Regions from separate parts of the Buttiauxella sp. BIGb0552 genome, predicted to be linked through region 2. Evidence: predicted binding sites of a transcription regulator. Region 2 holds the regulator's gene; each other region holds the start of a gene.

Region 1 (3,150 bases), on a different contig from region 2:
TCAGCCGGCAAACCTCCGTGGTCACCTCACCGTTTGGATGAAGTTCCAACCAACGCCAACCCGGCTCGATGGTATCGAGTGTGAAGTTGGAGCAGTGAGGTTTGAATTGCACGCAAGTCGAAGGTGTTGCCAGCATGCGCCGACCATTCCAGTCGAGATCTAACTCCTGATGAATATGCCCACACACCAGAGTTTTCACTTTTGGGAATTTTTGCAGTACGTTATCAAGCTCAGCGGCATTGCGCAGGCTATGTTGGTCCAGCCAACTACAGCCCGCAGGGACTGGGTGATGATGTAACAGCAATAGAGTATGGCGTTCAGGCGCACCGGAGAGCTTGCGCTCCAGCCAGTCGAGCTGATAGTCACTCAATTCACCATGTGGAACACCAAACACCTGGCTGTCCAGCAACAAAATTTGCCAGCTATCACCTAAGAAAACTTGTTTAGCCGGGGAAATTCCTGCTTCCAGCAACGAGCTGAACATCGCCGGTTGGAAATCGTGATTACCTGGGAGCCAAACGCAGGGCGCAGGAATCTCCGCGATGCCTTCAACAAAGTGTTGGTAGGCTTGCGCACTGTGATCCTGGGCCAAATCCCCAGTTGCAACGATAAGGTCATAATGACGCTGCTCAGCGAGGATGGCGTCAATAACAGCCTGATAACTCATCCAGGTATTGATACCAAGCAGCGTTTCGTTCTTTCCAGAGAACAGGTGGGTATCTGTAATTTGCAAGATCCTGATCTGGCCCCCACCGGCCACAGGAAGATTTAACAGGCTTTCCAAATGGTGTCCTTAGGTTTCACCCTCACTAACAAACCGGAACCGCCATCGCTCCATGCGCCAAACAATAACGCAGCCAATCGGCTAGAAACTGGTTAATTTGATGCTTTTCGTCGCGTTGATGCAACTTTTTATTAGGATAATCATAACGCGCTTTGAAGCGAAAGATCTGCTGACTTGAACACACTTCCGCGACCATCGCGTCATGATATAGCCTCACCGACATCGATGGTAGGCTCCAGTAGCTAACCGCTGGGGCCGTTTGTTCGATCTGCACAAGAGTTGTATAACGTGTCGACTCAAGAATAATGAGTCGATATTGGGCGCTACTGACCTGATAAGTGACTTTTTCACCTACCTCATCATTACGAGGAAGCAGACGTCGTAGTTGCGCGAAATTGGTTTCGCACAGGCGCATCATTTCCGGGAAGTCAGGTGTGTAGCGCTTCATGTTTAATTGTTCCACTCGGCTCTTAATTTCTCATGATGCAATTGCAGCCAAAGCAGTGCGATGACTGAAGCTGCGTTGTCGATTTTCCCTTCTTCTACTAACTGATAAGCCTGTTCCCGGCTCACGACATGAACACGAATATCTTCGTTTTCATCTGCCAGACCATGTATACCCTGCGCGTTCGAAGCATCAACTTCTCCCACAAGGATAGATAAACGCTCGCTGGTCCCACCCGGACTTGCCAGGTAGTTGATAACCGGTTTAGTTCGACCCACAACCAAACCTGCTTCTTCGACGGCTTCACGGCGTGCAACGTCTTCGACGCTTTCACCTTCTTCAATCATTCCTGCAACCAGTTCGAGCAACCACGGGCTTTCGCTGGTGTCATAGGCAGCAATCCGAATCTGCTCTATCAATACAACTTCGTCTCGCACAGGGTCATAGGGTAGCAGTACTGCAGCGTGCCCGCGTTCTAAAATTTCACGCCGAACCTCACCACTCATTTCGCCATTAAACAGGCGATGGCGGAAGCGATAAAGATCTAGCGAAAAAAAACCGCTATAAAGCGTTTCCCGTGCAATAATTTCAACATCGTTTTTACCTAACGTGACAAGTTGATCTTTTTGCTTAGTCATATTGGTTTCCTGATATTTTTATGGTCATGAAATGTGCGAATTCAAGTTGGTATGACTGCCGTTTCATTTCCTATGTGGTAGATTGATGAAAATTAAGGGCAGATGGCACATTACGCCAAGCTTCCCAGCTGGCAGACTCTGCTAGAATCGGCGATCATTTTCGGCTCTTGTCAGCGCTAACAAACAATTTCTGCTTCACAACAAGGAATGCAAATGAAGAAACTGCTCCCAATTCTTATCGGTCTGAGCCTAACGGGTTTCAGTGCCATGAGCCAGGCAGAAAACCTGATGCAGGTTTATCAGCAGGCACGTTTAAGCAACCCGGACTTGCGTAAATCCGCTGCTGACCGTGATGCCGCATTCGAAAAAATCAACGAAGCACGCAGCCCATTACTGCCACAGCTCGGCCTTGGTGCTGATTATGAATACACCAATGGCTTCAATGATTCGAATGGTATCGACTCCAGCCAAACAAGTGGCTCTTTGCAATTGACGCAAACCATTTTTGATATGTCGAAATGGCGTGCTCTGACCCTGCAAGAAAAATCAGCCGGTATTCAAGACGTCACTTATCAGACCGATCAACAAACGCTGATTCTCAATACTGCGACTGCCTATTTTAATGTGCTGAGTGCCATTGATGCACTGTCCTTCACCGAAGCGCAGAAACAGGCTATTTATCGCCAGTTAGACCAAACTACTCAGCGCTTTAACGTAGGCCTGGTTGCCATTACCGACGTACAGAACGCCCGTGCGCAATACGATAGCGTATTAGCGGACGAAGTGACTGCACGCAACAACCTGGATAACTCAGTAGAAACGCTGCGCCAGGTAACCGGTAATTACTATCCGTCTCTGGCTTCGCTCAATGTTGATGGCTTCAAAACTAATAAACCTGATGCGGTGAATAATCTGCTGAAAGAAGCGGAAAAACGTAACCTGGCATTGCTGCAAGCGCGTCTGTCTCAAGACTTGGCTCGCGAGCAAATCCGCTACGCAGAAACCGGCCATATGCCAACCGTCGGTTTAACCGCTTCTACTGGTGTTGCCAATACGACCTACAGCGGTTCCAAAACCAATAGCGCGCAGTACAGTGACAATGATGCTGGCCAGAATAAAATCGGCCTGAACTTCTCTCTGCCACTATATAGCGGCGGTTCTGTGACTTCTCAGGTGAAACAAGCGCAATACAACTTTGTTGGCGCAAGTGAGCAACTGGAAAGCGCGCACCGTAGCGTCGTGCAAACAGTTCGTTCTTCGTTTAACAACGTGAACGCATCTAT
Region 2 (3,150 bases):
TGCCGGTTTCGTCAAAACTTAGCGGAATAGGTGAACCGCTGTAACGGATATGTTCGGTGCCGCCAATTAATTGCGCACGATGAATATGGCCAAGCGCTATGTAATCGGCATTCGGGAAATGCTGCGCCGGGAAGGCATCAAGCGTGCCAATATAGATGTCACGCACTGCATCGCTTTTTGTCACGCCGACGGTCGTTAAATGCCCGGTGGCGATAATCGGCAGCTTCGCGTCAGCGCGCAAATCGCAGGCTGCGCGATAACACTGCTGATAATGTTCGCTAATGGCTTCCATTAAAGAACGCTGTTTTTCATGGCCGGACAGCCCCGCCTGGCTGCTTTGAATATCGCGTGGGCGCAAAAACGGGATTGGGCACAGAATCGCACCCGCCTGGCCGCTTTTGGTATTGAGCCGGATAGCTTGCTGGCTTGCATCATGGCGGGCACTGGCAATCACATATGTATTCAGGCAGGCCATAAGCTCGCGGGATTCGTTGAGCGTCGCCACTGAATCATGGTTTCCTGCCAGCACCACGAGCGAGCATCCCGTCGCCTGGAGTTGCACCACAAAGCGGTTATACAGTTCTCGCGCATAGCTTGGCGGTGAGCCGGTATCAAAAATATCACCCGCAACGATTATGGCATCCACATCATTTTCAACGGCAGCTTTGAGCAGCCATTCAAGAAAAGCCTGGTGCTCAGGACCGCGACTTTTGGTATAAAAATTTTGACCAAGATGCCAGTCTGATGTGTGAATTATGCGCATGACCTGTCCGGTGGCTTAAAAATGAAGTCCCGATTATATACACGTCGCCCTTGAAGATGCAGGGGCAAGGCGAAAACGGCATATGTCTCTGTGTCATAAATGAAATTGATGGGTTGCTGAACAGTCATTTTTTTCATAAATCTGTCATAAATCTGACGCATAATGGCACCGCATTGAAACAACAATAATTATTCCCTGGACAAGACAAATCATGGCGAAACGCATTCTGGTCGTAGAAGATGAAGCTCCAATCCGCGAGATGGTCAGTTTTGTGCTTGAGCAAAACGGTTTTCAGCCAGTTGAAGCGGAAGATTATGACAGTGCAGTGAACTTGCTTATCGAACCTTTCCCCGATCTGATTCTGCTGGACTGGATGCTGCCAGGCGGCTCCGGTATTCAGTTTATTAAGCACCTGAAACGTGAAGCTATGACGCGTGATATACCGGTGATGATGCTGACTGCGCGTGGGGAAGAGGAAGACCGTGTGCGAGGTCTCGAAGTCGGGGCCGATGACTATATTACTAAGCCGTTTTCTCCGAAAGAGTTGGTGGCGCGTATTAAAGCTGTGATGCGCCGTATCTCTCCGATGGCGGTAGAAGAAGTGATCGATATGCAGGGGCTGATTCTAGACCCGTCGTCGCATCGCGTGATGACCGGGGAAAACCCATTGGATATGGGGCCAACAGAATTTAAGCTACTGCACTTCTTTATGACACACCCGGAGCGGGTGTATAGCCGTGAACAATTGCTCAATCATGTATGGGGCACCAATGTTTATGTCGAAGACCGAACGGTTGACGTACATATTCGTCGGTTACGCAAAGCGCTCGAACATAGTGGACATGACAGAATGGTACAAACAGTACGCGGTACGGGTTATCGGTTCTCAACCCGCTTTTAATTCCTTATCAGGAGAGTGACGCGTGCTGGAACGGTTGTCATGGAAAAGGCTGGTACTGGAGCTGGTGCTCTGTTGTATACCGGCCGTCATTTTAGGCCTTATTTTTGGCCATTTACCGTGGTTTTTATTACTGGCAGTCACTGGGCTGCTGGTTTGGCATTTCTGGAATCTGCTGCGTCTGTCGTGGTGGTTGTGGGTTGATCGCAGCATGACACCTCCGCCGGGGCGGGGGAGTTGGGACCCGCTGTTGTACGGCCTGCATCAGATGCAACTGCGTAATAAAAAGCGCCGAAAAGAATTAGGCAATTTGATTAAGCGCTTTCGTAGCGGTGCAGAATCATTGCCCGATGCGGTCGTACTGACCACCGAAGAAGGGACGATTTTTTGGTGTAATGGACTTGCTCAACAATTATTGGGACTGCGTTGGCCGGATGATAACGGGCAGAACATCCTTAACTTGCTGCGTTACCCTGAATTTACCCGCTATTTGTCGCAGAAAGATTTTGCTCGCCCGCTGACACTGGTACTCAATAATGGCCGCCATCTGGAATTTCGCGTAATGCCTTATAGCGACGAACAGTGGCTGCTGGTGGCGCGTGATGTGACTCAGATGCACCAGCTTGAAGGGGCGCGTCGCAACTTCTTTGCCAACGTCAGCCATGAACTGCGTACACCGTTAACGGTGCTGCAAGGTTATCTGGAGATGATGCAGGATCAAACCCTTGAAGGCCCGCTGCGCGAGAAAGCGTTGGGCACGATGCGCGAACAAACCTCGCGTATGGAAGGGCTGGTTAAGCAGCTTCTCACGTTGTCAAAAATTGAAGCTGCACCCGCGATGGTGCTCAATGAAAAGATTGATGTGCCACTGATGTTGCGTGTGGTGGAGCGCGAAGCGCAAACTCTCAGCCAGCAAAGACAGACGTTACAGTTTGATATTGATCCGGCTTTAAAAGTGTTTGGTAATGAAGAACAATTGCGCAGTGCGATTTCAAACCTCGTTTATAACGCCGTAAACCATACGCCAGATGGCACACATATTACCGTGAGCTGGAAACGGGCTGCGGGTGGGGCGTGCTTTAGCGTTGCGGACACGGGACCGGGCATTTCAGCCGAACACATTCCACGCCTGACCGAGCGTTTCTACCGCGTGGATAAAGCGCGTTCACGGCAAACCGGTGGCAGCGGGCTGGGGCTTGCGATAGTGAAACATGCCTTGAGCCATCATGATGCGCGTCTTCATATTGAAAGCCAGCCGGGTAAAGGAACGACCTTTTCCTTTGTACTGCCTGAGCGTCTTATCGTTAACGAAAAAGTGGTTCAGCCAGAGTAGCTTGCTCTGGCTGTGTCAAAAACACTTTCCACAGGCCAGTCTTCTGGTCTGTGTTTTTTTTGCTCAGATGTAAATCAATAATCCTCGATTGGTTGTAATTTGACCGCACAAACGACCATGATATTTTCTGATGGATAAACTTATCCTCTAACTTTC
Region 3 (3,150 bases), on a different contig from region 2:
CAGAAAGCTCAATAAGCTCTTTGATCTCTTTTGCTGCCACCGATGAACGCTGCGCCAGGTTACGTACCTCTGTTGCTACAACTGCAAACCCACGGCCTTGCTCGCCTGCGCGTGCGGCTTCAACCGCGGCGTTCAGCGCCAGAATATTGGTCTGGAAAGCTATGTCTTCGATAATGCTGATAATGTTGTCAATCTTGCTGGAACTGGACTCAATATTACGCATTGAATCAATCACCTCGCTAACAATCTCATTGCCGTCATTGGCAGCTATCAACATGCCATTTGCCAGCTTATTTGCCTGGTGAGAATTGTCGGAAGTAGATTTCACCGTCACGGTTAACTGTTCCATGCTGGCCGCTGTTTCACCCAGCGATGACGCTTGTTCTTCGGTACGTGCAGAAAGATCGGTGTTACCGGCGGCAATTTCTTCAGAGGCGTATGCCACGGTTTGGCTGGACTCACGCACCTGGCCAATAATGCTTGCCAGTGATACACGCATTTGCTCAAGCTCGCGCATCATTGCACCAATCTCGTCATTGGCACTGGCCACAATCGGCGTATGCAACATACCGCTGGCGATTTCAGTGCAATGCTCTTTGGCTTTATCCAGTTCGTTGAGTACCCGTTTTTTCAGCAGCCAGAACACGGCACCGAGGATAACGGCGAAGATCAGTGCAAAAATTGCGATACTCACCAGACTCTGTTTGAAACCAGATTGAGCATCTTTGTTGAGCTGCTGCGCATACTGTTGGCGGAATGCCAGTAATTTATCCAGTGCGACTTCAAATTGCTTATCCAGCTGTGGCAGGGTGGATGTCACCAGCGCACGAGCACGCGGAATGTCGTTGGCGCGGACAGCATCCAGCAGGGGCTGTAAGCCTTGCTCACGATAATTCACAAACGCGCTTTGATAGGAATCAGTCAACACCTGTTCACCAGGCTGTTTGGGTTCCTCAAGATAAGCCTGAAATGCGGCGTTTGCCTTCTCAAGTACCGATTGTGCGCCGTTGAGTGCCTGTTGCCCCTGATCGTTTAACCCTTGCTCACGCTCTTCTAACGCTTCCATTGCACGAACGCGCATGGTGCGGCTGTGGTTGATCGGGTCGATTACCGATAACACCACACGGATTTCGCGATTTACATTATCCAGAGAGTGGTTGCTACGGGTGAGTGACCAGATGTTGGAGGCTGTGCTGGCTAAGAAAATAAGCAGCAATGTGCTGAAAACTAAAATAGAAAAACGCCTTACGGACATGAAATACCCTTATCGTTAGAAATAGACCTGACTCGTTTCAGCCAGTGCTTGTGGGTTATCCGCACGACAAGGCAGAAATTTAGAGCATCTGCGTAAAGTCATATTTGTGTCATATAGCTGCTTTATACATTGTTGAACAAAACAGGTGACCAAACCCAAGGATGCGAACATCATGAAATTAAAACCTTTTGCGCTGTTATTGACCTCTTTATTTCCTCTGGCAAGTCAGGCAGCAGAGCCGCAGGTTGATCGTTACGTTGTCACATTCCCGCAAAGTGACCATGTTGAATATAAAGGGGCTTACGCCAACAACTTCCCGGATGGTTTACCGGTTGGCGTGGGTTCAGGGCTGCAATTTATTCGTAAAGATGGTGATGCGCTGGTGTTTGCTACGGTGACGGATCGCGGTCCGAATGCCGATTCCCCGAAAGCCGGTAAAAAAGACTCGAAGATTTTTGCCAACCCGAAATTTACCCCATTACTGATGACCATCCGCGTTGCTGATGGCAAAGCCCAGGCTACCGATGCACACGCGTTACATGATGAGAATGGCCCTATCAGCGGTTTACCGCTGCCGGAAGGCTTGATTGGTGCAACCAATGAGATCGCTTTGAGTGATACCTTGCAGCAGTTATCGAGTGACAAACGTGGTCTGGATACCGAGGGGATCACCCCGGACGGCAAGGGCGGTTACTGGTTGTGTGACGAATATGGCCCGTTCATCATCAATATCGACGCTAATGGCAAAATCCTCAAAAAATATGGCCCGCAAGCAGAGCAAGGCGAGCAGGGTGTGGCGGGTGGCTTGCCAAATATTATTAAATGGCGTCAGGCCAACCGTGGTTTTGAAGGGATTACACGTATGCCGGACGGGCGCATTATTGCCGCCGTACAAAGTACGTTGGATATCGACGGGAAAAGCAAAAACAGCGCGCAGTTTACCCGTCTGGTGAGCTTTAACCCAGAAACCGGCAAAACGGAAATGTACGGTTACCCGATTGACGTAAATGTCTATAAGAAAGCCAAAGACGCTAAAATTGGTGACATCGTTGCACTGGATAACAACCGCCTGCTGCTGATTGAGCAGGGCGGCGACAAAAACAAAGTCATGCGCAACCTGGTTTATGTGGTTGATCTCAGCCAGGCCAGCGATCTGAGTTCGTTTGATAAAGAAAAAGCACCCGAGTTTGACGATGCGGCGCAACTGAAAGCGCGTGGTATTAAGCTGGCGGAGAAAAAAGAAATTGTCGATCTGCGTAAACTCGGCTGGCAGCAGGAAAAAGCCGAAGGGATGACGTTAATTGATAATCAAACCATTGCGGTGATTAACGATAATGATTTTGGCCTGCAAGCGGTGCTGGAAAACCCGGACGCTGACGCTAAGAAAGCAGATGACTATGAAGTGGATGGAAAAGGGCATTTAACTCGCGAAGGAAAAGAAGTCGCGACAAAAATATCCTTAAAACCGCTGGAAAAACCCGAGTCACAAAATGAGCTTTGGGTTATTAAGCTGCCGGAAGCGTTAAAGTAGTTTTTATAGGGGCAACGACTACGTTGCCCTTTACTTATTCTGCCGATGAACTTGCCATTACATTTCGAATGGACTCCACCAACGCCGTTGCAGCAGGTGAGAGTTCACTTCCCATCAACCTGGAAATACCTATCTGCTCAAGAACCAGCGGTTCAAATGACGGCAAGCGCACAAGATCATTACTATAAGTAATATCCGTAACGATGGAATGCGGCAGAATACCTAATAAGTCAGTCTTTTTTAAAAGCCATAATATATTGAAAAATGAAACAGTCTCTATAGTGGCATGGGGCGGATCGATATTTTCATTGTAAAATGTATTATCAAATTGTTTACGTAGAGTGGTTTCAATTGGCGGTAATAT
Region 4 (3,150 bases), on a different contig from region 2:
CAAACTGCTCAAGAACGTGGGTTAGCAGGCCGCGCCCAGGGTTAAACAAGAAGATCCACAATACGGCGGCAATCGCCGGGGCCACCGCATACGGCAGCAGCATGAGCGTTTGGTAAATACGACTGCCACGAATCACGTAATCCGTCAGGGCGGCGAAAAACAGTGATACCAGCAGGCCGCTACCCGCTACTAATCCACTGAAAATTAAGGTGGTGTAGAAAGAGTCGAGATAGTAGCTGTCGTGGAAAAGCTGTTTGAAGTTATCCAGCCCGACAAAAGTACTCGAAAGCCCAAAGGGATCGACATTCTGGAGTGAATACCACAGCGCTTCGCCCGCAGGCCAGATGAAAAAGATAATGGTGATAACCAGTTGCGGCAGGACAAGGGCATACGGAAGCCAGCTGGAACGAAACACCGGACGAGATGATGACATAGTGTTGCTCTTATAGAGATTAATGGTGGATGTCGCATGCGCTAATCCACCCTACAACGGCTTTCGTGGGTCGGATAAGCGAAGCGCCATCCGACACCAACAAAACTTAAGACTTCGTCGACTGCTCGAAACGGCGCAGCAGCTGATTTCCACGTTCAACCGCGCTATCTAACGCCTGTTGAGGGGTTTTCTTGCCGGTCCATACCGATTCCAGTTCTTCATCTACGATGGTACGAATCTGTGGCATGTTGCCCAGACGCAGACCTTTGGTGAATGGCAATGGCGGCTTGTTCATCATCTGGCGCGTAGCGATATCTGCACCTGGATTTTTCTCGTAGAAGCCTTGTTCGCGCGTCAGGTCATAAGCCGCTTTGGTAATTGGCAGATAACCTGTTTTCTGGTGCCACTCAGCGGCGATTTCTGGCTGAGCAAGGAACTGCATAAACTCGGCAACGCCTTTGTATGTTGCGGCGTCTTTACCCTGCATAACCCACAGACTTGCCCCACCGATAATGGCGTTTTGTGGTGCGTTCGGAATGGTTGAGTCGTAAGGCATCATGCCCACGCCGTAGTTGAATTTGGCGTAATGGCGGATATCAGCAAGCGAACCGGAAGAGGCGGTTGTGATGGCGCAATCACCGTTGTAGAACTTCTCGGTGGACTCATCTTTACGGCCAAAGTAGCTAAAATCACCTTTCTTATTCAGCGCTTCCAGCAGAGCGATGTGTTTCACCTGCTCTGGTTTATTGAATTCCAGCACGGCGTCAGTACCATCAAAACCGTTGTTTTTGGTCGCAACCGGCAAGCCGTTCCATGCGCTGAAGTTTTCAATTTGAATCCAGCCCTGCCAGCCGCTGGCGTAACCACATTTCATACCTGCCGCTTTCAGCTTCGCGGTGTATTCAGCCAAGTCCTGCCAGGTTTTTGGCGGCTGGTCCGGGTTGAGGCCAGCTTTCTTAAAGGCATCTTTGTTGTAATACAGCACTGGCGTGGAGCTGTTGAAAGGCTGGGAAAGCAGATGCCCGGTTTTCGCGTCGGTGTAGTAACCGGAAACCGTCGGCACAAATTGGGATTCGTCGAACTTAATGCCCGCATCGTTAAACACTTCATACACAGGCTTGATAGCTTTCGAGGCCATCATGGTCGCCGTGCCTACTTCGTAAACCTGCAAAATAGCTGGCGCATTACCCGAGCGGAAAGCCGCAATCCCTGCCGCCAGGTTTTGTTCGTAGTTACCTTTATAAACCGGAACAATTTTGTAGTCTGGATGCGTCTGGTTAAAGCGTTGAGCCAGTGAATCAACTTCTTTGCCCAGTTCGCCTTCCATTGAATGCCAGAACGGAATGGAGGTGGCGGCGATAGCGCTGCTGCTAAATACGCATCCTAGCGCAAGGCAAATTGCGGTGTGTCGTAACGATGCAGTCATGTCTTATCTCTCGAATTATTTTGAGTTGAATAAGTTGCGCGAAAATACGCGTTTTTGTTCGCATCAAAACATGACATGCGCGAATGACAGAAAAATAACCGTGAGGTGACAGGATCGTTACGATGAAGTGAAGGAATTATGACTGGAGGCAAAATGTCATAAAAAAAGGAGCCAAAAGGCTCCTTAGGTTTGAAGCGATAAACTAGCCGCCGAGGTAGGCGCTACGTACCGCTTCGTTAGCCAGAAGCGCATCACCGGTGTCTTCCAGCACCACGTGGCCGTTTTCCAGCACGTAGCCGCGATCAGCGAGTTTCAACGCCTGGTTGGCGTTCTGCTCGACCAGGAAGATGGTCATGCCTTCGCTGCGCAGTTGTTCGATAGTGTCGAAAATCTGCTGGATGATAATTGGCGCAAGACCGAGCGATGGTTCATCTAACAGCAACAGACGCGGCTGGCTCATCAATGCACGGCCAATCGCCAGCATTTGCTGCTCACCACCGGACATAGTGCCCGCACGCTGAATACGGCGCTCCAGCAGGCGCGGGAACAGTTCGTAAACACGTTGGATGCGTTCATGATACTGGTCGCGTTCCGCAAAGAAGCCGCCCATCGCCAGGTTTTCCTCTACAGTCATGCGAGAAAACACGCGGCGGCCTTCAGGCACAATCGCCACGGCTTCACGCATGATGCGCGCGGTATGCCAGTCGGTAATGTCTTTACCATCAAAGGTAATCTTGCCGCTTGAAGCGCGCGGGTCACCACACAGTGTTCCCAACAGAGTGGTTTTACCGGCACCGTTCGCGCCAATCAGAGTGACGATTTCGCCCTGTTTGATGTGCAGACTGACCTCATGAAGCGCCTGGATTTTTCCGTAGTGGGCGCTCACATGGTCAAATGACAACATGATATTTTCCATATTAAGCCTCACCCAAATATGCACGGATTACGTCAGGGTTATTACGGATTTGCTCCGGCGTGCCGTTCGCAAGCGGCGTCCCCTGGTTTACCACGTAAATCCTGTCAGAAATGCCCATCACCAGTTTCATATCGTGCTCGATTAACAGCACGGTGGTGTTGTGATGGTTGCGTAACTCCATGATTAATTCATCGAGCTCATGCGTTTCTTTCGGGTTAAGGCCAGCCGCTGGTTCATCAAGCATCAGAATTTCTGGCTGAGTCACCATGCAACGTGCAATCTCAAGGCGGCGTTGATCGCCATACGCCAGGTTGCTCGCCTGGCGGTTAGCCTGCTCAAGTAGGCCAATACGATCAAGCCATGTTGCAGCACGGT

What was found. The regulator PhoB, encoded in region 2, activates phosphate uptake and scavenging genes when phosphate is short. The targets are predictions, from matches to a motif close to CTGTCATAAAACTGNCNNAT.
Region 1: a site for PhoB is predicted at 1,940-1,959, ahead of nudF (ADP-ribose diphosphatase). Genes of this name have one in related genera too.
Region 3: a site for PhoB is predicted at 1,362-1,381, ahead of EDF88_RS02940 (esterase-like activity of phytase family protein). Genes of this name have one in related genera too.
Region 4: a site for PhoB is predicted at 1,985-2,004, ahead of ugpB (sn-glycerol-3-phosphate ABC transporter substrate-binding protein UgpB). Genes of this name have one in related genera too.

Annotation. Positions count from the first base shown of each region.
Region 1 is NZ_SODY01000008.1:208,798-211,947, forward strand. Features, by position in the region: gene cpdA (3',5'-cyclic-AMP phosphodiesterase) at 1-784, opposite strand, end outside; gene EDF88_RS21590 (DUF1249 family protein) at 810-1,232, opposite strand; gene nudF (ADP-ribose diphosphatase) at 1,235-1,867, opposite strand; gene tolC (outer membrane channel protein TolC) at 2,075-3,150, shown strand, end outside.
Region 2 is NZ_SODY01000002.1:842,645-845,794, reverse strand. Features, by position in the region: gene sbcD (exonuclease subunit SbcD) at 1-763, opposite strand, end outside; gene phoB (phosphate response regulator transcription factor PhoB) at 975-1,664, shown strand; gene phoR (phosphate regulon sensor histidine kinase PhoR) at 1,687-2,994, shown strand.
Region 3 is NZ_SODY01000001.1:637,034-640,183, reverse strand. Features, by position in the region: gene EDF88_RS02945 (methyl-accepting chemotaxis protein) at 1-1,255, opposite strand, end outside; gene EDF88_RS02940 (esterase-like activity of phytase family protein) at 1,428-2,786, shown strand; gene EDF88_RS02935 (LysR substrate-binding domain-containing protein) at 2,821-3,150, opposite strand, start outside.
Region 4 is NZ_SODY01000005.1:228,542-231,691, forward strand. Features, by position in the region: gene ugpA (sn-glycerol-3-phosphate ABC transporter permease UgpA) at 1-433, opposite strand, end outside; gene ugpB (sn-glycerol-3-phosphate ABC transporter substrate-binding protein UgpB) at 540-1,859, opposite strand; gene livF (high-affinity branched-chain amino acid ABC transporter ATP-binding protein LivF) at 2,062-2,775, opposite strand; gene livG (high-affinity branched-chain amino acid ABC transporter ATP-binding protein LivG) at 2,777-3,150, opposite strand, start outside.